DNA from 2 places in the Klebsiella grimontii genome. Region 2 is predicted to be linked to the other one. Evidence: predicted binding sites of a transcription regulator. Region 2 holds the regulator's gene; the other holds the start of a gene.

Region 1 (12,042 bases), 660 kb from region 2:
GTCATTATTACTGGAGAACATCATGAGTAACTTTCTGTTAGAAGCCGGACGCCAGACCCTAATGCTGGAGCTTCAGGAGGCGAGCCGCCTGCCTGAACGCCTGGGCGACGACTTCATCCGCGCGGCGGAAACCATCATCCACTGCGAGGGCAAACTGGTGGTCTCCGGTATCGGCAAATCGGGCCATATTGGTAAAAAGCTGGCCGCCACCTTCGCCAGTACCGGCACCCCGGCATTTTTCGTCCACCCGGCGGAAGCGCTGCACGGCGATCTCGGGATGCTCGACAGCCGCGACGTGATGCTGTTTATCTCCTACTCCGGCAGCGCCAAAGAGCTGGATCTTATCGTCCCGCGCCTGGAGGAGAAGTCGATTCCGCTGCTGGCGATGACCGGTAAATCCACGTCGCCGCTGGCGCTGGCGGCGAAAGCGGTGCTCGATATCGCGGTGGAACGCGAAGCCTGCCCGATGCACCTCGCCCCAACCTCCAGCACCGTCAATACCCTGATGCTCGGCGACGCGCTGGCGATGGCGGTGATGCAGGCCCGCGGCTTTAACGAAGAAGATTTTGCCCGTTCGCACCCGGCTGGGGCGCTGGGCGCGCGGCTGCTGAACAAGGTTCACCATCTGATGCGCCGTGACGGCGACGTGCCGCGCGTAGACGTCGACACCAGCGTGATGGACGCGATGCTCGAACTCAGCCGCACCGGCCTGGGGCTGGTGGCGGTCTGCGATGAGCGCAATCACGTGCAGGGCGTGTTTACCGACGGCGACCTGCGCCGCTGGCTGGTGGGCGGCGGCAACCTGCAGGATATCGTCAGCCAGGCGATGACCCGCAACGGCGTCACCCTGCAGGCGGAAAGCCGCGCGATAGAAGCCAAAGAGCGCCTGATGAAGCACAAAATCAGCGCCGCTCCGGTGGTGGATAAAAACGGCCAGCTGGTCGGCGCGATTAACCTGCAGAACTTTTATCAGGCCGGGATCCTTTAAGGCCCAGACGCTTCGCCAGCCGGTGCAGGTTGGCGACGTCGAGCCCCAGCGCGCGGGCGGCGGCGGCCCAGTTGCGGCCGTTAGCCGCCAGCGCGCTGGCTATCGCTTCGCGCTGGAACGCCTCCGTCGCCTCACGCAGGCTCACCGCTTCCGCCGCCGGCTGCGGGCTGACGCCCGGCAAGGCCGGCGCTTCCCCGGCCAGCTGAAAATGCTGCGGCTCCAGCACGATGTCATTACCCGCCTGCGTCGCCCGCGCCAGCACCACCGCCCGATGAATCGCGTGCTCCAGCTCGCGCACGTTGCCCGGCCACGGCCAGGCCAGCAGTCTGGCCCGCGTCGCCTCGCTTAAAATCACCTGCGCCAGCCCCATGCGCAAACGGCACTGTTCGCAGAAATAGCCGGCCAGCAGCACCACGTCATTTTCCCGCTCGCGCAGCGCCGGAACCGATAGCGGAAACACGCTCAGACGATGATACAGATCGGCGCGAAAACGCCCCTCCACCACCTCCTGACGCAGGTCGCGGTTGGTGGCCGCCAGCACCCGCACATCAACCCGCAGGCTGCGATCGTCGCCGACGCGCTGAATATCGCCATACTGCAGCACCCGCAGCAGCTTGGCCTGCAGCGCCAGCGACAGCTCGCCGATTTCATCGAGGAACAGCGTCCCGTTGTCCGCCATTTCAAATTTACCGCTGCGGTTGCTGATCGCCCCGGTAAACGCCCCTTTAACGTGACCAAACAGCTCGCTCTCCGCCACGCTCTCCGGCAGGGCCGCGCAGTTAAGGTACACCAGCGGATTGGCCGCCCGCGGCGATCCCTGATGGACCGCTTTCGCCACCAGCTCTTTGCCGGTCCCGGTCTCGCCGCTAATCAGCACGTTTAAGTCGGAAGCCGCGACGATGTCGATCTCCTTCTTCAGCTGCAGCATCGGCGCCGACAGGCCAATGATCTCCTGACGTTCGGCTGGCGGATATACGATAGCCTGCTCCGGCAGCACGTTTTGGCTCTCCAGCCGGGCGATCAGCAGCGCGTTATTCAGCGCCCCGGCCACCAGCGCGGCAATCAAGCGCAGCTCCTCGTCGCTGAAGCTGTCAAAACGGTCCGCATCCATGCCGTCGAGGGTCAGCGCGCCGATCAGGGTTTGCCCGGCAAACAGCGGCAGGCCGACGCAGGCGTGCACCTTCAGGCTCTCCTGACCGGGGATCAGCCCATCATAGGGGTCCGGCAGGCTGCTATCCGCCGGGAAACGCACCACGTCCCCCGCGCGGGCAATCGCCTCCAGCCGCGGGTGGCCTTCAAGGGCAAAGCGCCGGCCAAGCACGTCCTGGGCCAGGCCATCAATCGCCAGCGGCACAAACTGGTGCGCTTCGTAACGCAGCAGCGCCGAAGCATCGCAGCCGAGTATCTGCCGCAGGGTGGTAATCAGCCGGGAAAAACGGTCGGCGTGGCCGAGATCGCTTTGTAAATCAATGGCGATTTTCGCCAGGGCCTCGACGGAGAAACTCATTGTCGCCTCATAGTCATTCTGACAATCCACATAGTCATATCGACTATTTTAACCATTGTCATTTTGACATCAACAGATTTATCGGAAAATAAAAAACACATTAAATTCAATAAATTAAAAACATGGCACGCATCTTGATATAAGCAAAATATCTTTTTTGAACAACGCTGAATTAATTGAGGTTGCTATGTCTATTCTGGTTAAAAATAACATTCATTGGGTTGGCCAACGCGACTGGGAAGTGCGTGATTTCCACGGGACTGAATACAAAACGCTGCGCGGCAGCAGCTACAACAGCTATCTCATCCGGGAAGAAAAAAATGTGCTGATCGATACCGTCGATCATAAATTCAGTCGCGAATTCGTGCAGAACCTGCGCGGTGAAATTGACCTCGCCGATATCGATTACATCATTATCAACCATGCGGAAGAGGATCATGCCGGCGCGCTGACCGAACTGATGACGCAAATCCCGGATACCCCGATCTACTGCACCGCCAACGCTATCGACTCCATTACCGGCCACCACCATCACCCGGAGTGGAACTTTAAGGTGGTGAAAACCGGCGACAGCCTGGATATCGGCAACGGCAAACAGCTGATTTTCGTCGAAACCCCGATGCTGCACTGGCCGGATAGCATGATGACCTATATGACCGGCGACGCGGTGCTGTTCAGCAACGACGCCTTCGGCCAGCACTACTGCGATGAGCATCTGTTTAATGATGAAGTTGACCAGGTTGAGCTTTATGAACAGTGCCAGCGCTACTACGCCAACATTCTGACCCCGTTCAGCCGCCTGGTGACGCCGAAAATTAGTGAAATCCTCGGCTTCAACCTGCCGGTAGATATGATTGCCACCTCCCACGGCGTGGTCTGGCGCGATAACCCGACGCAGATCGTCGAAAAATATCTCGAGTGGGCGGCGGATTATCAGGAAGACCGCATCACCATTTTCTACGACACCATGTCCAACAACACCCGCATGATGGCCGACGCGATCGCCCAGGGCATTACCGACGTGGACCCCCGCGTAGCGGTGAAAATTTTCAACGTCGCCCGCAGCGATAAAAACGACATTCTGACCAACGTGTTCCGCTCGAAGGGCGTGCTGGTCGGCACCTCCACCATGAACAACGTGATGATGCCGAAAATAGCAGGGCTGGTGGAAGAGATGACCGGCCTGCGTTTTCGTAACAAGCGCGCCAGCGCCTTTGGCTCCCACGGTTGGAGCGGCGGCGCGGTTGATCGCCTGTCCACGCGTTTACAGGATGCAGGCTTTGAAATGTCCCTGAGCCTGAAGGCCAAATGGCGCCCGGACCTTGACGCGCTGGAATTGTGCCGCGAACACGGTCGTCAGATCGCCCGCCAGTGGGCCCTCTCCCCGCTGCCGGCGAGCGAGGCGCAACCAGCCGCGCCTGAGGCAACGCCCTGCGCCGCGCCCGCGGTAGCCGATCTCGGCCCGAAAATGCAGTGCAGCGTTTGCCAGTGGATTTACGACCCCGAACAGGGCGAACCGAACCAGGACGTTCAGCCGGGTACACCCTGGAGCGAAGTCCCGGATAACTTCCTCTGCCCTGAATGTTCGCTGGGTAAAGATGTGTTTGATGTGCTGGCGTCGGAGGCAAAATGAGTGATGGCATCGTCATCATCGGCTCGGGCTTCGCGGCCCGTCAGTTGGTGAAAAATATTCGCAAGCAGGACCCGAACATCCCGCTGACCCTGATCGCCGCCGACAGCATGGATGAGTACAACAAGCCGGATCTCAGCCATGTGGTCAGCCGCGGGCAGAACGCCGACGATCTGACCCTGCAAACGGCGGGCGAGTTTGCCGAGCAGTACAATCTGCGCCTGTTTCCGCATACCTGGGTCAGCGATATCGACGCCGATAATCAGGTTGTGAAGAGCCAGGACCGCGAGTGGCGCTATGACAAACTGGTGCTGGCCACCGGCGCGACGCCGTTTATCCCGCCGGTGCCGGGCCGCGAGCTGATGCTAACCCTCAACAGCCAGCGGGAATACGGCGCGGCGCAAAGCCAGCTGCGCGATGCAAAAAGGGTGCTGATCGTCGGCGGCGGGCTGATTGGCTGCGAGCTGGCGATGGATTTCTGCCGCGCCGGCAAAGCGGTGACGGTGGTGGATAACTCCGCCAGCATGCTGTCGGCGCTGATGCCGCCGGAAGCCAGCAGCCGACTGCAGCATCGTCTGACCGACATGGGCGTGGATCTGATGCTGAAGTCGCAGCTGCAAAGCCTGGCGCAGAACGCCGACGGAATTCGCGTCACTCTTGACCGCCAGCGTACGCTGACGGTGGATGCGGTGGTCGCCGCCGCCGGTTTGCGCCCGGAAACGGCGCTGGCGCGGCATGCGGGTCTGCAGACGCACCGCGGCGTGGTGGTGAACAGCCAGCTACAAACCAGCCATCCGGCAATTTACGCCCTCGGCGATTGCGCGGAAATCAACGGCATGGTCCTGCCGTTCCTGCAGCCGATTCTGCTGAGCGCCATGTGCCTGGGGAAAAATCTGCTGACTCAGCAGGGAGAACTGAAGCTGCCGCCGATGCTGGTGAAGGTTAAAACGCCGGATTTACCGCTGCACCTGGCGGGCGATACCCGGCGCGAGGATCTGACGTGGCATATCGTTGCCGCCAAAGACGGCCTGGTCGCGAAAGGCGTTGACGCCGAAAACCAGCTGCGCGCTTTTGTGGTCAGCGAGGATCGTATGAAAGACGCCTTTGCGCTGCTCAAGCAGTTGGTGAGTTAGCCTGTATGAACTGACGTTATTCCCGGGTCGCGGCGTAAACGCCTTACCCGGGCTACCCAGCCGCGCATACAGATTCACAGCAGCCTGCGGTCCTGTAGCCCGGGCAGGCGCTTTGCGCCGCCCCCGGGAGCAGCGCGCAGAGTGGCATAATTTCCCGGAGGCGATGCTTGCGCATCTGTCCGGGCTACCGGCCAGCAGATGGCCATTAACCTGTAGCCCGGCTAAGCGCAGCGCGAGCCGGGGAAATGCCCAACCTACCGCGCCAGGTTATCGTATCCGCGCCAGCGGTAGTTGAGTACCGACAGCACCCAGCAGGCCACGAACAGCCCGACCACCACAAAACCGGCGTCGCCGAGATGGTCATTCAATGCGCCGATCCAGCGCCAGACGCCGCCGCTGAGGGAAAACTTATCCATCACCAGTCCCAGCGCTTCCAGGCCGCCGATAAACAGCGCCACCACCACCGAGGTGCCGGTAATGGTCATATTGTAATAGAGCTTACGCTGCGGCTTACTGAACGCCCAGCCGTAGGCGCCGACCATCAGCACGTTATCAAGCGTATCCACCAGCGCCATCCCGCTGGCGAACAGCGCCGGAAAAACCATAATCGACCAAATCGACATCCCGCTCGACGCGCTGGCCGCAGAAATCCCCAGCACGCCGATTTCCGTCGCCGTATCAAAGCCGAGGCCAAACAGAAAGCCCACCAGATACATCTGCCAGCTGCGGTTAATCAGGCGGAAGGTTTTCCCGAACACCCAGCTCATCATGCCGCCGCCGGTCATGACCTCATCGCTCACCTTTTCGCCCTGCTTCCACGCCCGAAAGCTGCGCCAGACGCTGCGCAAAATGACCAGATTGATAAACGCCATAGCCAGCAGGAACAGCGCCGACACGGCAGTGCCGATAACGCTGCCGGTCTCGTGAAACCAGCTCATCTGCTGGCCAAACGCGGTGGCGGTCGCGGCAATCGCCGCCGACGCCAGCACCACAATCGACGAATGTCCCAGCGAGAACCACGCGCCAACGGCAAAAGGCCGCTTCCCCTGCTGCATCATTTTGCGGGTCACGTTGTCGATCGCCGCGATATGGTCGGCGTCCACCGCGTGGCGCAGACCGTAACCCCAGGCCAGCAGGCTGGCGGCCATCAGCGCGCCGCTGCCGCCGAACGCCGCAAACGCCCAGCCCCAGGCCAGCAAATTGGCGGCAATCAATGCCAGCACCAGCGCCGCTGCGCGCGGCTGCTGACGCAAAATCGTCACTATCATGTCGGTGTCCTTTAAGCCTGCAGGCGGGCCGCAGCGATAACCGCCTGGCCGAGGGCAATCGCGCCATCGCCTGCGGGCAGCTGCTGCGGAAAGAGCAGAGTAAAATCGGCCAGATAAAAGGTCAATCGCGCCGTCAGCAGGCGGTTGTGCAGTACCCCACCGCCGAAGGCGAGCGTGTGAATATTGCGCGCGTTCGCGTAATCGCGCATCATCGCCGCCAGCCCGCGGGCCAGCGCATCATGAAAGGCCCAGGCTTTTTGCGCCGGACTCGCCTGCCAGCTCAGCCACCGCTGCCAGAACGTCGCCAGATCCAGTTTTCCATCGCGCCACGGCAGCGTCGCCGGATGATCAACCCCTTCGCAGGTCGCCGCCAGCGCTTCCAGACGGCACGCCGCTTCCCCCTCATAGCTCAGGGTGAGCGGGGCGCAGCCCAGCGCGCAGGCGACGGCATCAAACAGCCGTCCGCACGACGACGCTTTGGGCGCATTTATGCCGCGCTCAATCGCTCGCGCCAGCAGCGGCCAGTTTTGCTGACGCAGTGCGGCGGTTGCAGGATAATCTTGCCAGTCAGGGACAAATGCCAGGCAGTGGGCGAGCAGATTGCGCCACGGCTGACGCGCCGCGAGGTCGCCGCCGGGCAGCGCCACCGCCGGCAGCCCGCCAAGACGCTCGCACTCGCGATAGTTGACCCGCAGGCATTCGCCGCCCCACAGCTCGCCGTTCTCCCCCATCCCGATACCGTCGAGGGTCAGGGCAATCACGTCGCCGCCGTCCAGCGGCCAGCGATGCTCGGCCAGGCAGGCGGCAGCGTGGGCATGATGATGCAACACGCGCTCCACCGGTAGCGCCAGCGACGCCGCCCACCGCGAAGCGCGGTAGCCGGGATGGGCGTCAGCCACCACCCGCTGCGGGGTAAAAGCGTAAATCTCCTGCATCAGACGCAGCGCCTGTCGCCACTGCTCTTCGACGCCCTCGTCGTCGAGATCGCCAAAATGCTGGCTGAGCACCGCTTCATCGCCGCGCAGCAGGCAGAAGGTATTTTTCATCTCCGCGCCGAGGGCCAGCAGCGGCGGCGCGTCGCAAAAGCCCGGCGGCAGCGCCAGCGCGTCCGGCACGTAGCCGCGGGCGCGGCGCAGCATCTCGCCGCTTTGCCGCACCACCGAATCATCCATCCGCTGCACAATCTCGCGGTTATGCAGCAGAAAACCGTCGGCAATCGCGGCTAAATCCGCCAGCGCGTCTTCATTAGTCAGCGCTGGCGGGCGGCCGCTAAGATTGCCGGAGGTCATCACCAAGGGGCGCGCCAGCGCCTGCGAAAGTAAATGCTGCAATGGATTAGACGGCAGCATCCCCCCTACTTCCGCAAGCCCCGGCGCAATTTCATCGCACAGGCCGTCAATCTGCGTTTTATCCAGCAGCACGATCGGCGCGGCGGGAGAGGTCAGCAGCGTCACCGCTGGTCCGCTGAGCCCTGCCGTCGTCGCCAGCATCACCGCCAGCGGTTTCGCCGGGCGATGCTTACGCGCCCGCAGCGTCGCCACGGCAGCGCGATTTCCGGCATCGCACACTAGATGAAAACCGCCCAGCCCCTTCACCGCCACGATATCACCCGCCCGCAGGCGAGCAATCGCCGCGTCTAAAGCGGCCTCACCAAATAAATGCCCCTTCGGGCCGCGCCACTCCAGCCGCGGGCCGCACTCGGCGCAGGCCACCGGCTGCGCGTGAAAGCGGCGATCGGCGGGATGGCGATACTCCGCCGCGCAGGCGGGGCAAAGAGGAAACGGCGACATAGCGGTCAGCGGGCGGTCGTAGGGCATGGCGCGAATAATGGTAAAGCGCGGCCCGCAGTGGGTGCAGTTGATAAACGGATAGCGGTAGCGGCGATCCTGCGGGTTGTTCATCTCCGCCAGGCATGCCGGGCAGGTGGCGGCATCGGGCACGATCTGCGTGCGCATGCTCCCGGCCCCGCTCTGGCGGATGGTGAAATCCAGCGGCGCGACGGCCCAGACAAACGGCTGAGTTTCGGTGCTATCGATACGCGCCAGCGGCGGGCAGCGGCGGGTTAACGCGCTGAGAAAGGCCGCATCATCGCCGACAAGGCGCACCAGCACGCCGTCGCCGTCGTTGCACACGTCGCCGCGCACTCCCAGCTGCTGCGCCAACTGCCAGACGAAGGGGCGGAATCCCACCCCCTGCACTTTACCGCGAATGCGGATCTGCACCCCGTTCATTGCGCGGCCGGATTACCAGGCCAGCGCGGTGCGGCGGCGTTTTTCGATATTCATCTGTTCGAGCCTGTTGCGGTCGACGCAAATCAGCGCGTGGGTCGGACAGGCGTCCATACAGGCTGGGCCTTCCTCACGGTGATAGCACAGGTCGCATTTGTTGGCTTCGGCTTTTTCCGCTATCACGTTCAGCCCCGCGCCGCTGTGGCGAATAACCGGGCGCACCACCACTTCCATGGCGCCGTACGGGCAGGCCACCACGCAGGTTTTGCAGCCGATGCAGCGCTCCTGCATCACGTGGACGAAGCCCTGGTCGCGGCTGATGGCGCCGTTCGGGCAGACGTTGGCGCACGGGGCGTCCTCACACTGACGACAGGCGGTGGCCGTCGACACGTTGACGCCTTTGATCACGTGAATACGCGGTAAAAAGGTTTTTGGCGTCAGCGCGGCGCAGTCCTGATTTTCCTGATGAGAGACCACGCAGGCCACTTCACAGGTGCGGCAGCCGATGCATTTGCTCGCGTCGGCGATAATGAAACGGTTCATCCATTTCTCCAGCTGTAAGAAGGTTACGCGCCGGAGTATGCATAATACGTTCCAACTTTTATCTTACTGATATTAAAGAGGATAATTACGGGGGAGACTGTCATCGTCAGTTGTGACGATGACAGCTGTCGACGTCAGGCGTGCGGGCCGGGGACCATCGAGTCGCGTTCGATCAGCTCGCCGGGGAAGGTTTGCTGAAATTTAAGATCGCCGCCGTCGAGCATAAAGATCAGCCGGTTGATGCTCTCTTTGATCATCTCCGTCACCGGCACTTTGACGCTGGAGAGGGCCGGCACCATATACGGCGCCAGCACGATATCGTCAAAACCCACCACCGAGACCTGCTCCGGCACCTTAACGCCGAGCTGATGCAGCTGTTTCATCGCGCCAACCGCCATATCGTCGTTGCTCGCCACCAGCGCGCTGTAGCCGACGCGGCGCTGGCGCAGCGTTTCGACCCCCGCCGCGCCGGTTTCCGGCGTCCAGCGCCCTTCGACGATCAGATCGTTATTCACCGCAATGCTGTGGCGGGCCAGCGCGTCTTTATAGCCCGAGAGCCGCTCAACGCCGGTTGGCGAATCCAGCGAACCGGTAATAAACGCGATATCGCGATGGCCGAGCGCGATAAGCTTTTCCACCGCCATCGTCGCCGAGGCCTTTTGATCGGACCAGACGCAGTGGCTGGCGTTGCGGCGCAGGCGGCGGTTGAGCACCATGATCGGCCGCTCATGATTTTCGATAATCTCGTCCATCTCATCAACGCTGAGAAAGCGCGGATAGATAATAATCGCATCGCAGCGCAGATCGAGCAGATACTGAATCGCCTCGCGCTCCTCCTCCGCGCTGTGCTTGCCGTCGGCGAGGATCAGCTGCCGCCCTTTGTCTTCTGTCATCCGCGCCACGTGGTAAAGCAGTTCGCTGAAATAGACGCCGTGATAAAGGGTGTTGGTCACCACCAGCCCGAGGGTCTGCGTCTTTTTCGTCGCCAGGTTGCGCGCCAGCAGATTCGGCCGGTAGCCGCTTTCGGCCACCGCCTGGAAGACGCGATCTTTGGTCTCCTGGCTGACATAGCCGTTCCCCGACAGCACCCGCGAAACGGTGGCCTTCGACACCCCCGCGCGCTTCGCGACCTCCAGCATTGTTGCCATGTGGTTATTCCTGTTGCCAATGTTGCCCGCAGTGTACTGCACGCGCGGCGCTTTTTCAGCATTTGCGCGTATCCCGCGCTGACGCACACTCCGCGATCAAAATCACAAAATCGAGATCTTATTTTTTTATTTCTTGTATGCATTCATGAAACTAATCATGATTTTGTGGAACCGGTTTCCTATATATGCATCATGCCGCTCCGCTTTCCGGCGCGGTGACAAGCCAGTACCCCATTGATAAACAGGATAAAATCCGATGTCTAAAAATTATGCAGCTCTGGCGCAGCAGGTTGTGGCGGCAATTGGCGGCGCAGATAACGTGGCCGCCGTCACCCACTGCATGACCCGCCTGCGTTTTGTGGTCAAAGACAACGAGCGGGTCGACAGCGCCACCCTCAAAGGGCTGAAAGGCGTACTCGGCGTCGTGCGTAGCGATAACCAGTGTCAGGTCATCATCGGCAATACCGTCTCCCAGGCCTACCGCGAGGTGGTCGCCCTGCTGCCGGGGGATCTGCGCCCTGTCGAACCGCAGGGGAAACCGCCGATCACCCTGAAGCGCATCGGCGCCGGGATCCTCGACGCGCTGATCGGCACCATGTCGCCGCTGATCCCGGCGATTATCGGCGGATCGATGGTCAAGCTGCTGGCGATGATCTTAGAGATGACCGGCGCGCTGCCGAAAGGCGCGCCAACGCTGACCATCCTGACGGTTATCGGCGACGGCGCGTTCTTCTTCCTGCCGCTGATGGTCGCGGCCTCCGCGGCGGTGAAATTTAAAACCAATATGTCGCTGGCGATTGCGATTGCCGGGGTGCTGGTGCACCCGAGCTTTATCGAGCTGATGGCCAAAGCCGCCCAGGGCGAGCACGTGGAGTTCGCCTTTATTCCGGTGACGGCGGTGAAATATACCTATACCGTGATCCCGGCGCTGGTGATGACCTGGTGCCTCTCTTATATCGAACGCTGGGTCGACCGCATCACCCCGGCGGTGACGAAAAACTTCCTTAAACCGATGCTGATCGTGCTGATTGCCGCCCCGCTGTCGATTCTGCTGATTGGCCCGCTCGGTATCTGGATCGGTAGCGCCATTTCCGCGCTGGTCTATACGATCCACAGCTACCTCGGCTGGCTGTCGGTGGCGATTATGGGCGCCCTGTGGCCGCTGCTGGTGATGACCGGGATGCACCGCGTCTTCACGCCGACTATCATTCAGACCATCGCCGAAACCGGCAAAGAGGGCATGGTGATGCCGTCGGAAATCGGCGCCAACCTGTCGCTGGGCGGCTCATCGCTGGCGGTGGCATGGAAAACCAAAAACCCTGAGCTGCGCCAGACGGCGCTGGCGGCCGCGGCTTCCGCGATTCTGGCGGGGATTTCCGAACCGGCGCTGTACGGCGTGGCGGTGCGGCTGAAGCGACCGCTTATCGCCAGCCTGATCAGCGGCTTTATCTGCGGCGCGGTGGCCGGGATTGCCGGGCTCGCCAGCCACTCGATGGCGGCGCCGGGCCTGTTTACCAGCGTCCAGTTTTTCGACCCGGCCAATCCGATGACCATCGTCTGGGTCTTTGGCGTCATGGCGCTGGCGGTCGTGCTGTCG
Region 2 (12,042 bases):
GAACTCAAGGTATAGTCATTTTGTCGCCCATTAAGGACGAACGGAATGTTTATTACCAGGAGAATTTATGGATAAGTTCATCGACTGGCATCCAGCGGATATTATTGCCGGATTACGCAAAAAAGGGACGTCGCTGGCAGCTGAATCGCGGCGTAATGGTTTAAGTTCTTCAACGCTCGCCAATGCGCTGACTCGGCCCTGGCCCAAGGGCGAGCTGATTATCGCTCACGCGCTGGAAACCGATCCCTGGGTAATATGGCCATCGCGCTATCACGATCCCCATACCCACCAGTTTATCGACAGAACGCAGATGATGCGTCAGAGGAAGAATAACAAGTAAAGCGAGGTTGCAGACAACAGCCCCCGGACCTACGTCAGAGGGCTGCTGTAATGGGCTTATTCGGCTTTGACGCGTTCGATATTCGCGCCAAGCGCCTGAAGTTTGTCTTCGATACGTTCGTAGCCGCGGTCAATGTGGTAAATACGATCGACAATCGTCGTCCCTTCCGCAATGCAGCCTGCCAGCACCAGGCTAGCTGACGCACGCAGATCCGTCGCCATGACCTGGGCGCCAGAAAGTTGCTTCACGCCGTGGCAAATCGCCGTATTGCTCTCGATTTCCGCATGCGCGCCCATACGGATCAGCTCCGGGATATGCATGAAACGGTTTTCGAAGATCGTTTCGGTGATCACGCCGGTTCCCTCGGCAACCAGATTCAGCAAGGTGAACTGGGCCTGCATATCGGTCGGGAAACCCGGATGCGGAGCAGTACGAACGTTGACAGCTTTCGGACGGTTGCCGTGCATATCGAGGCTAATCCAGTCCTCGCCCGTTTCGATGTCCGCGCCGGCATCGCGTAGCTTCGCCAGAACCGCATCAAGCGTATCAGGTTGAGCATTGCGGCACAGGATCTTACCGCCAGAAATCGCCGCCGCCACCAGGAAGGTCCCGGTTTCAATACGATCCGGCAGAACGCGGTAGACGCCGCCGCCGAGGCGCGCTACGCCTTCGATGGTGATACGATCGGTACCCTGACCTTTGATCTTCGCGCCGAGCGCGTTGAGAAAGTTGGCGGTATCGACAATTTCCGGCTCGCGCGCGGCGTTTTCGATAACGGTGGTGCCTTCCGCCAGCGTCGCAGCGCTCATGATGGTTACGGTAGCGCCAACGCTGACCTTATCCATCACAATATGCGCGCCTTTCAGGCGTCCATTAACCGACGCCTTGACATAACCTTCTTCCAGTTTGATTTCCGCACCCAGTTGCTCAAGACCGGTAATGTGTAAATCAACCGGGCGCGCGCCGATGGCGCAGCCGCCGGGAAGTGATACCTGTCCCTGACCAAAACGGGCCACCAGCGGACCCAGCGCCCAAATCGAAGCACGCATGGTTTTGACGAGGTCATACGGCGCACAGAAAACGTCAACCGGGCCGGCATCGATCCATACGGAGCCGTTGCGCTTAACGTTCGCGCCCAGCTGGCTCAGCAGTTTCATGGTGGTATCGATGTCTTTCAGCTTCGGTACGTTCTGGATCTCAATCGGCTCTTCGGCTAATAGCGCGGAAAAGAGGATTGGCAGGGCGGCGTTTTTCGCGCCGGAAATAGTGACCTCGCCCTGCAGACGAGTAGGCCCCTGAACACGGAATTTATCCATTGATTCTGTTCTCTGTTAAGAATTCACATACGCTGCGGGGAACATCCCCACAGCTTATAAGCCATTTAGTTTGCGGTCTCGCGCCCACTCCTGCGGGGTAAACGCTTTTATCGACAGAGCATGGATGCGGTTATCGGCAATATATTCCATCAGCGGGGCATAGATAGCCTGTTGCTTCTTGACCCGACTCATGCCGTCGAACATCTCACCCACAGCAATAACCTGAAAGTGGCTGCCATCGCCAGAGACGTGGACTTCCTGAAGGGAGAGTGCGTTCATCAGCACGGTCTGAATTTCATGATTTTCCATGGGCTACATTTATCTGATAGTGAAAACAGCCCAACATCTTAGAGGAAAGTGGCGCTGTCTTAAACAAGCAAAAAGCCCCATCGAAAAGTTTGATGGGGCTTTCAGAATAGCTTCAGCAGTAAAGCACTGAAAAAGTTATGGGATCATATCGGCAGGAAGGTTATACAACCTGACCAGGGTTTGCAGATTTTCACTCTTCCCGGTCAACTTCGCTTCCCCGCCCTGCCGACGAACCAGTGCGATAAAATGCACTAATAGCGCCAGCCCGGCGGTGTCCACGCGGGTCACGGCGCTCAGGTCGATTGCGGACACGCCATCCGTCGCCTGAGCGCGTGCTTCCCACAGCGGGACCAGAAGATCCTGGTCCAGCTCTCCGCGCAGCGCCAGCGTCTCACCATCGCGAGTCCAGCTCAGCTGCCCGGTCATTATTTTTTCTGTTCCAGAGTAATCGGCTGCGCGGAGCTTGCCTTCAGCTGCGCCGTCAGACCATCAACGCCTTTAGTACGCAGCAGGTCGCTCCACTCGTTTTGTTTAGTGGTGATCATGCTCACCCCTTCCGCAATCATGTCGTACGCCTGCCAGTTACCGGTCTGGGTATTTTTACGCCACTGGAAATCCAGGCGAACCGGCGGACGGCCATTCGGATCGAGGATGGTGACGCGAATAGGAACAATGGTCGCGCTGCCCAGAGGCTGCTCAGGCGCAATCTGATAGGTCTGACCGTGATACATCGCCAGCGCCTGGCCGTAGGCCTGTTTCAGATATTCGCGGAAGGCGGCGAAATAGGCTTCACGCTGCGCCGGGGTCGCTTCTTTGTAATAACGACCTAATACCAGCGCGCCGGCGTATTTCACCTGAACATAGGGCAGCAGTTCCTGATCGACGATGTCGCGCAGGTAGTTCGGGTTAGCCTGAATCTTAGGCTGCTCGTTCTTCAGGCGATCGAAGGTTTTCTGCGCCGCTTCGTCCATCAGCTTATAGGGATTGGATTGGTCCGCGGCGGTGGCCGCAGTCAAAGGGGCAATCACCAGCATGGCGACCATTAGTAAGCGTTTAAACATGTCTTATCTCTCCTGAAATTAGTGCGTCGTGCCGGCTGGCGGCGTAGCGTCAGTATGACTCTCCCCGGCAGACTGTTCATCGCCAGAATTCTTATTGTCGCTACCTTTACTGTTATAAAGGAACTGGCCTATCAAATCTTCCAGCACCATGGCGGATTTGGTGTCCTGAATGGTGCCGCCATCTTTAAGGATAGCCGTTCCCAACTCCGGGTCTTCAAACCCGATGTTCATCGCCAGGTACTGTTCGCCCAGCAGACCGGAAGTTCTAATCGCCAGCGAGCTGGTATCCGGGATATGGTTGTAGCGCTCATCAATATCGAGAGCAACGCGAGGCAGGTAGGTTTTAGGGTCGAGCGTGATATCCGCCACGCGTCCGACGACAACGCCGCCAATCCGTACCGGAGAGCGCGCTTTCAGACCGCCGATATTGTCAAAAGTGGCATAGAGCCGATAAGTCGGTTCGGTACGTAAAGAGGTTACGTTTGCCGCCTTCAGGCAGACAAACAGCGCAGCCAGCAGCGCAACCAGTAAAAATACCCCTACCCAGATTTCATTTTTTCTCGTTTGCATGAACTCAATTCCCAAACATCAGCGCAGTCAGCACAAAATCCAGCCCCAGAACCGCCAGCGACGCATGTACCACGGTACGCGTCGTCGCCCGGCTAATCCCGGCGGAAGTGGGGATAGCGTCATAACCGTTAAATAACGCGATCCATGTTACCGTAATGGCGAAAACCAGACTCTTAATCAGGCAGTTAACCAGATCCATCCGCCAGTCAACGGCGTTTTGCATCGCGCTCCAGAAGAATCCGCCATCGATGCCCTTCCAACTGACACCGACCAGCGAGCCGCCCCAAACGCCGACCGCCACAAAAATAATCGTTAACAACGGCAGTGAAATCACCCCCGCCCAGAAGCGCGGAGAGATCACGCGGCGAAGCGGGTCGACCGCCATCATCTCCATGCTGGAGAGCTGCTCGGTTGCGCGCATCAGGCCAATTTCGGCAGTCAGCGCCGAACCGGCACGCCCGGCAAACAACAGCGCGGCGACCACCGGCCCCAGTTCACGCAGCAGCGACAGCGCCACCAGCATGCCCAGACTGGTTTCGGCGCTATAGGTGGTTAACACCAGATAGCCCTGCAGACCCAGCACCATACCGATAAACAGCCCCGAGACAATGATGATCAGCATCGACAGCACGCCAACGTTATACAGCTGACGCACCAGCAGCGGCGCATGCTTGCGAAACTCAGGCTTGCCGACAACCGCGTTGAAGAGCATTAATCCAGCACGCCCGAACGTCGCGATAGTTTTAATACCGCGATGCCCAAGCGCGGCTAGCGCATTTAACAACATGAGTCGCTTAACTCCCTTTGCCCAATAAATCATGATGATAATCACCCGCCGGATAGCGGAACGGCACCGGGCCGTCGGCGATACCATCAATGAACTGACGAACCCGAGGATCGGCATTTTCGCGCAGCGACTGCGCACTCCCGTGCGCCACCACCTTTTTGTCCGCCACGATATATGCGAAGTCCGCGATGCTGAGCACCTCCGGCACATCATGCGAAACCACGATACAGGTGACACCCAGGGTGCTATTGAGTTCAGAAATCAGCTTCACCAGCACCCCCATCGTAATGGGGTCCTGCCCGACAAAGGGCTCATCGAACATGATTAAATCAGGTTCCAGCGCAATCGCCCTCGCCAGCGCGGCACGGCGCGCCATGCCGCCGGAGAGCTCAGAAGGCATCAGCTTCGCGGCTCCGCGTAGCCCGACGGCCTCCAGCTTCATCATCACCGTGGTGTGCAGCAGCGCTTCCGGCAAACGCGTATGCTCGCGCAGCGGATAAGCGACGTTATCAAACACGTTCAGGTCGGTGAACAGCGCGCCGGACTGAAACAGCATGCTCATGCGCTTGCGGACGGTATACAGGCGCGAGCGCGACATCTGCGGTACGTTTTCACCATCAAACAGGATCTCGCCTTTATCGGGCGGGATCTGACCGCCGATCAGACGTAACAGGGTGGTTTTGCCGATCCCTGATGGCCCCATTATCGCGGTGATCTTGCCGCGGGGTACCGATAGCGAGATATCATCGAAGATCACGCGATCGCCCCTCGAGAAGCGAATACCGCGCACTTCGACTAGATTCGCCGAACTCTGGCTCATAAAATCATCCTTACTAGACACCCGTCGGGCTAAGCATGGCGCTTTCTTTCACCACAAACCCAACATTTTTACAGAATCTTACCCGCCCGGGTTAGCGAAAGCTGGCATTTGTTTTACTTTTGGCACACATAAAGTCAAAATTAAGAATTCGTTACGCTGCCTACGGACGGCCAGCGAGGCGACGATTATACCTGAAGAAAGGACTTTAGATGCTCTTAGCGACGGCTCTGTTAATTATTGGTTTATTGCTGGTTGTCTACAGCGCCGATCGTCTGGTCTACGCCGCTTCAATACTCTGCCGTATGCTGGGAATCCCCCCCCTTATTATAGGGATGACGGTGGTCAGCATCGGTACCAGTTTACCGGAAGTCATTGTTTCCGCCGCCGCTTCCCTGCATGGGCAAACCGATCTGGCGATCGGCACAGCTCTGGGATCGAATATCACCAATATCCTGCTGATCCTCGGCCTCACCGCTCTGTTTCAACCTTTTACCGTGCATTCTGATATCCTGCGCCGCGAATTGCCGCTAATGTTGCTGGTCAGTTTACTGGCAGGATTTGTGCTGTACGACGGGCAGATTACGCGGATAGATGGCCTTTTTTTGCTGGCGCTGGCGGTACTGTGGCTGTTGTTTACCCTTAAGATTGCCCGCCTTGCGGAACGCCAGGGGAACGACAGCCTGACCCGTGAACAGCTGGCGGAGCTGCCGCGGGAGGGCTCGCTTCCCGTCGCGCTGCTCTGGTTGGGCGTCGCGATGATAGTGATGCCGATGGCCACGCGGATGGTGGTGGATAACGCCACGGTGCTGGCAAACTTTTTTGCCATCAGCGAACTGACCGTCGGCTTAACGGTCGTTGCCATCGGCACCAGCCTGCCCGAGCTGGCCACCGCCATCGCCGGAGCGCGAAAAGGCGAAAATGACATCGCCATCGGCAATATCATTGGCGCTAATATTCTGAATATCGTACTGGTTCTCGGGCTCCCCGCGCTGATTGCGCCTGGCGCCTTTGCCGCCGAGGCCTTTACCCGCGACTATGGCGTCATGCTGCTGGTCAGCCTGATCTTCGCGGTGCTGTGCTGGCGTCGTAAACAACAGCCCGGTCGCCTTGCCGGCGCCCTGCTGCTGGGTGGTTTTGTGCTTTGGTTAGCGATGCTGTACTGGACAGCGCCGCTCTTCGTTGAATGATTCGGGATAACATTATGTCGCAAATAGATTTGCCAGCGGATTTTGACTTTCAACGGGCAGGCCGTGAGGTGCTGGACATTGAACGTGAAGGTCTGGCCCAGCTCGATCAATATATTAATGAAGATTTTACCCGTGCCTGTGAGACCATTTTTCGCTGTACCGGTAAAGTTGTGGTGATGGGAATGGGTAAATCCGGCCATATCGGGCGAAAGATGGCCGCAACGTTCGCCAGCACCGGGACATCAGCATTCTTCGTCCATCCCGGCGAGGCCGCGCACGGCGATTTGGGCATGGTCACCCCCTGCGACGTAGTGATCGCGCTATCTAACTCCGGGGAATCAAATGAAATTCTCGCCCTGATCCCGGTGCTTAAGCGCCAGCAGGTGTCGCTTATCTGTATCACCAGCCGACCGGAAAGCAGCATGGCGCGCGCGGCGGATATTCATCTGTGCGTGAAGGTGCCCAAAGAGGCTTGCCCGTTAGGGCTGGCCCCCACATCAAGCACCACCGCCGCGCTGGTGATGGGCGATGCCCTTGCCGTCGCGCTGCTGGAAGCCCGCGGTTTTACCGCTGAAGATTTTGCGCTATCGCATCCCGGCGGCGCGCTGGGCCGTAAGCTACTGCTGCGGGTCAATGATATCATGCACACCGGCGATGAAATTCCGCATGTTGGCCTGGAGGCCACGCTGCGCGATGCGCTGCTGGAAATCACGCGCAAAAATTTAGGCATGACCGCTATTTGCGACGATGAAATGAATATCATCGGCATTTTCACCGATGGCGATCTGCGCCGCGTCTTTGATACCGGCATTGATATGCGTAACGCCAGCATCGCCGAAGTCATGACGCGAGGCGGCATCCGCATCCGTCCCGGTACGCTGGCCGTTGATGCGCTGAACCTGATGCAGTCCCGTCATATCACCTGCGTACTGGTTGCCGATGGCGACCGTCTGGTAGGTGTGATACATATGCACGATCTCCTGCGCGCGGGCGTAGTGTAAGTAAGGAAAAAATAATGAATAATGCTGATGCCCTGATAACGACCTGCTATGGTCCGGTAAGTCAGGGCTTTATTGACCGGGCGGCGAAGATCCGTTTACTGATACTTGATGTGGACGGCGTTCTGTCCGACGGTCTTATCTATATGGGCAACAACGGCGAAGAGCTGAAAGCGTTTAACGTGCGCGACGGCTACGGTATCCGCTGCGCCCTGACTTCAGAGATTGAAGTAGCGATAATTACCGGGCGAAACGCTAAACTGGTGGAAGATCGCTGCCAGACGCTCGGCATCACCCATCTCTACCAGGGGCAGTCTGATAAGCTGCTGGCGTTTCATGAGCTACTCAATAAACTGGCCGTTAGCGCGGATGAAGTGGCCTATATTGGCGACGATCTGATCGACTGGCCGGTGATGGCTGAAGTGGGTTTAAGCATAGCGGTAGCCGATGCGCATCCGTTGCTGCTCCCGCGCGCGGATTACGTCACTCGTATCAACGGCGGTCGCGGAGCGGTACGCGAAGTGTGCGATTTGCTACTATTGGCGCAGGGCAAGCTGGATGAGGCCAAAGGGCAATCTATATGAGTAAAACCAGACGTTGGGTTATCATTTTACTATCGCTGGTCGCGCTGATCCTGATCGGCCTGAACCTGGCGAGTACGGACGATGCCACCCAGCAAGCGATCAATCCTGACGATCCGACGTATACCAGCGAGCATACCGATACCGTCGTTTATAGTCCCGAAGGGGCGCTTAACTACCGGCTAATCGCGGAACACGTAGAGTATTTTTCCGAACAGCAGCTCTCGTGGTTCGCAAAACCGGTGATGACCACCTTCGATACGAATAAAGTACCAACCTGGTCTATCAAAGCGGATAAAGCTAAGTTGACGAATGACCGCATGCTGTATCTTTACGGGCACGTTGAGGTTAATGCGCTGACGGCGGATTCTCAACTGCGCAAAATTACGACGGATAACGCCCAGATAAACCTGGTGACGCAGGATGTTACCTCCGATGACATGGTGACGTTGTACGGAACAACATTTAATTCCAGCGGCCTGAAAATGCGCGGGAACCTGCGCAGCAAAAATGCCGAGCTGATTGAAAAGGTTAGAACCTCATATGAAATTCAGAACAAACAAACTCAGCCTTAAGATTGCGCTCGCCAGCGCCTTACTGGCCGCCAGCCTGTCGGCACAGGCCAAAACGGGTGATACCGATCAGCCGATTCATATTGAATCCGATCAGCAGTCGCTGGATATGCAGGGCAACGTCGTTACCTTTACGGGTAATGTCGTCGTCACTCAGGGTACGATCAAAATCAACGCCGACAAAGTCGTCGTGACCCGTCCGGGCGGCGAAAAAGGCAAAGAGGTTATCGATGGCTACGGTAACCCGGCCACCTTCTACCAGATGCAGGACAACGGCAAACCGGTAAAAGGCCGCGCGTCGAAAATGCATTATGAACTGCAAAACGACTTTGTCGTCCTGACCGGCAATGCGCATCTGGAACAGATCGATAGCAATATCCAGGGTGACAAAATCACTTACCTGGTGAAAGAACAAAAAATGCAGGCTTTCAGCAATAAAGGCGGGCGCGTGACCACGGTTCTGGTTCCTTCGCAGCTGCAGGATAAAGGTAGCGATCAGTCAAAGAAGGGTAAGTAATTCGTTATGGCAACATTAACTGCAAAGAATCTTGCTAAAGCCTATAAAGGCCGCCGCGTCGTGGAAGATGTCAGTCTGACCGTGAATTCGGGCGAGATTGTTGGCCTGCTCGGTCCGAACGGCGCCGGTAAAACCACTACCTTCTATATGGTTGTTGGTATCGTACCGCGCGACGCGGGCAACATTATCATCGATGATGAAGACATCAGCCTGCTGCCGCTGCACGCGCGCGCGCGTCGCGGAATCGGCTATTTGCCGCAGGAGGCCTCCATTTTCCGCCGGCTGAGCGTTTACGATAACCTGATGGCGGTATTGCAGATTCGCGACGATCTCAGCAACGAGCAGCGCGAAGATCGCGCGAAAGAGCTGATGGAGGAGTTTCACATTGAGCACCTGCGCGATAGTCTCGGCCAGGCGCTCTCCGGTGGTGAACGGCGCCGCGTCGAGATCGCCCGCGCGTTGGCCGCTAACCCGAAATTCATCCTGCTGGATGAACCCTTTGCCGGCGTTGACCCCATCTCCGTTATCGATATCAAACGCATTATTGAACACCTGCGCGACAGCGGTCTTGGCGTCCTGATAACCGACCATAACGTCAGGGAAACGCTGGCCGTTTGCGAGCGTGCTTATATCGTCAGCCAGGGCCACCTGATAGCCCACGGTACGCCGCAGCAAATCCTTGAAGACGAGCAGGTTAAGCGCGTGTATCTTGGGGAAGACTTCAGACTCTGATAGGGTAGAGGTTACAGACGTTTTAGCCGGAGATATTGGCCCTGAATATGAAGCAAGGTTTGCAATTAAGGCTAAGCCAACAGCTTGCCATGACGCCACAACTGCAGCAGGCGATTCGTCTACTGCAGCTGTCCACGTTAGAACTCCAGCAAGAACTCCAGCAGGCGCTGGACAGCAACCCGTTGCTGGAGCAAACCGATCTTCACGATGAGGTAGAAACCAAAGAGGCCGAGGATCGCGAATCTCTGGATACCGTCGACGCCCTTGAGCAAAAAGAGATGCCCGAAGAGCTGCCGCTTGATGCCAGCTGGGATGAGATTTACACCGCCGGAACGCCATCAGGCAACGGCGTCGATTACCAGGATGACGAACTGCCCGTCTACCAGGGAGAGACCACGCAAAGCCTGCAGGATTACCTGATGTGGCAGGTTGAACTTACGCCATTCACCGATACCGATCGCGCCATCGCGACCTCTATCGTCGATGCCGTTGATGATACCGGCTACCTGACGATTTCTGTCGAAGACATCGTGGAAAGTATTAGCGACGATGAAATCGGACTTGAAGAAGTTGAAGCGGTTCTCAAGCGCATTCAGCGTTTCGACCCCGTCGGCGTGGCGGCAAAAGATTTGCGTGATTGCCTGCTGGTTCAGCTTTCACAGTTTGCCAAAGAGACGCCGTGGATTGAAGAAGCCCGCCTGATCATCAGCGATCATCTCGATCTGCTGGCCAACCACGACTTCCGCAGCCTGATGCGCGTAACCCGCCTCAAAGAAGAAGTGTTAAAGGAAGCGGTAAATCTGATCCAATCGCTGGATCCGCGCCCGGGACAGTCGATCCAAACTGGCGAGCCAGAATATGTCATTCCTGACGTTCTGGTGCGTAAAGTCAACGATCGTTGGGTGGTTGAGCTCAATTCAGATAGCCTTCCGCGCCTGAAGATCAATCAGCAGTATGCCGCTATGGGTAACAGCACGCGCAATGACGCTGACGGCCAGTTTATCCGTAGCAACCTGCAGGAAGCGCGCTGGCTGATCAAGAGCCTGGAGAGCCGCAACGACACCCTGCTGCGCGTCAGCCGCTGTATCGTCGAACAGCAGCAGGCTTTTTTTGAACAAGGTGAAGAGTTTATGAAACCGATGGTGCTGGCGGATATCGCTCAGGCCGTCGAAATGCATGAATCCACTATTTCACGCGTTACTACGCAAAAATACCTGCACAGTCCACGCGGTATTTTTGAGCTGAAGTATTTCTTCTCCAGCCATGTGAACACCGAAGGCGGCGGCGAAGCATCGTCGACGGCCATTCGCGCGCTGGTGAAGAAATTAATCGCCGCGGAAAACCCCGCGAAACCATTGAGTGATAGTAAGCTCACCACCATGCTATCCGATCAGGGTATTATGGTGGCACGGCGAACCGTTGCTAAGTACCGAGAGTCTTTATCCATTCCGCCGTCAAATCAGCGCAAGCAGCTGGTTTGACCCAACCGATAAGGAAGACACTATGCAGCTCAACATTACAGGACACAACGTCGAGATAACCCCCGCGATGCGCGATTTCGTTACCGCGAAGTTCAGCAAACTGGAGCAGTTTTTCGACAGGATCAACCAGGTCTACATTGTGTTAAAAGTGGAGAAGGTGACGCAAATTGCGGACGCCAATCTGCATGTCAACGGTGGCGAAATCCATGCCAGTGCGGAAGGCCAGGATATGTATGCTGCTATCGATGGTCTTATCGATAAGCTGGCAAGACAGTTAACAAAACATAAAGATAAACTGAAACAACACTAATTGTCCGGGCAATCGCCTACGCCAACCGCCTGCCGGCGGTTGGCAAGGAGAGCTCAGGTGAAATTATGATAAATAACGATTCGGCTCTACAACTGAGCAATGTCCTTAACCAGGAATGTACCCGTAGCCAGGTTCACTGCCAGAGCAAGAAACGCGCGCTGGAAATCATCAGCGAGCTGGCGGCAAAGCAGTTAGGCTTATCGTCCCAGATAGTGTTCGAGGCGATCCTTACCCGTGAGAAAATGGGCAGTACCGGGATTGGCAACGGCATTGCAATCCCCCATGGCAAACTCGAAGAGGATACGCTGCGGGCCGTGGGCGTTTTTGTCCAGTTGGAAACCCCGATTGCCTTCGATGCTATCGACAATCAACCCGTCGATCTTCTGTTTGCCCTTCTCGTTCCAGCAGATCAGACAAAAACGCATCTGCATACGCTCTCGCTGGTGGCGAAACGTCTGGCG

What was found. Region 2 encodes sigma-54, which starts transcription at its own class of promoters, with help from an activator protein. Its sites were predicted from a motif close to GTTGGCACANNTTTCGCTNT; they were not measured.
Region 1: hydN (electron transport protein HydN) is a predicted target of sigma-54. The motif match lies at 9,334-9,353, and genes of this name have one in related genera.

What each region holds. Positions count from the first base shown of each region.
Region 1 is NZ_CP169721.1:1,204,287-1,216,328, reverse strand. It holds gene ACE3MN_RS05860 (DNA-binding transcriptional repressor) at 1-30, shown strand, start outside; gene gutQ (arabinose-5-phosphate isomerase GutQ) at 23-988, shown strand; gene norR (nitric oxide reductase transcriptional regulator NorR) at 951-2,495, opposite strand; gene norV (anaerobic nitric oxide reductase flavorubredoxin) at 2,683-4,128, shown strand; gene norW (NADH:flavorubredoxin reductase NorW) at 4,125-5,258, shown strand; gene ACE3MN_RS05835 (HoxN/HupN/NixA family nickel/cobalt transporter) at 5,513-6,526, opposite strand; gene hypF (carbamoyltransferase HypF) at 6,538-8,757, opposite strand; gene hydN (electron transport protein HydN) at 8,770-9,297, opposite strand; gene ACE3MN_RS05820 (LacI family DNA-binding transcriptional regulator) at 9,432-10,445, opposite strand; gene ascF (PTS cellobiose/arbutin/salicin transporter subunit IIBC) at 10,702-12,042, shown strand, end outside.
Region 2 is NZ_CP169721.1:549,184-561,225, reverse strand. It holds gene sfsB (DNA-binding transcriptional regulator SfsB) at 68-340, shown strand; gene murA (UDP-N-acetylglucosamine 1-carboxyvinyltransferase) at 397-1,656, opposite strand; gene ibaG (BolA family iron metabolism protein IbaG) at 1,711-1,965, opposite strand; gene mlaB (lipid asymmetry maintenance protein MlaB) at 2,101-2,391, opposite strand; gene mlaC (phospholipid-binding protein MlaC) at 2,391-3,026, opposite strand; gene mlaD (outer membrane lipid asymmetry maintenance protein MlaD) at 3,045-3,596, opposite strand; gene mlaE (lipid asymmetry maintenance ABC transporter permease subunit MlaE) at 3,601-4,383, opposite strand; gene mlaF (phospholipid ABC transporter ATP-binding protein MlaF) at 4,391-5,203, opposite strand; gene ACE3MN_RS02645 (calcium/sodium antiporter) at 5,413-6,390, shown strand; gene kdsD (arabinose-5-phosphate isomerase KdsD) at 6,387-7,391, shown strand; gene kdsC (3-deoxy-manno-octulosonate-8-phosphatase KdsC) at 7,406-7,972, shown strand; gene lptC (LPS export ABC transporter periplasmic protein LptC) at 7,969-8,544, shown strand; gene lptA (lipopolysaccharide ABC transporter substrate-binding protein LptA) at 8,513-9,058, shown strand; gene lptB (LPS export ABC transporter ATP-binding protein) at 9,065-9,790, shown strand; gene rpoN (RNA polymerase factor sigma-54) at 9,838-11,271, shown strand; gene hpf (ribosome hibernation promoting factor) at 11,294-11,581, shown strand; gene ptsN (PTS IIA-like nitrogen regulatory protein PtsN) at 11,647-12,042, shown strand, end outside.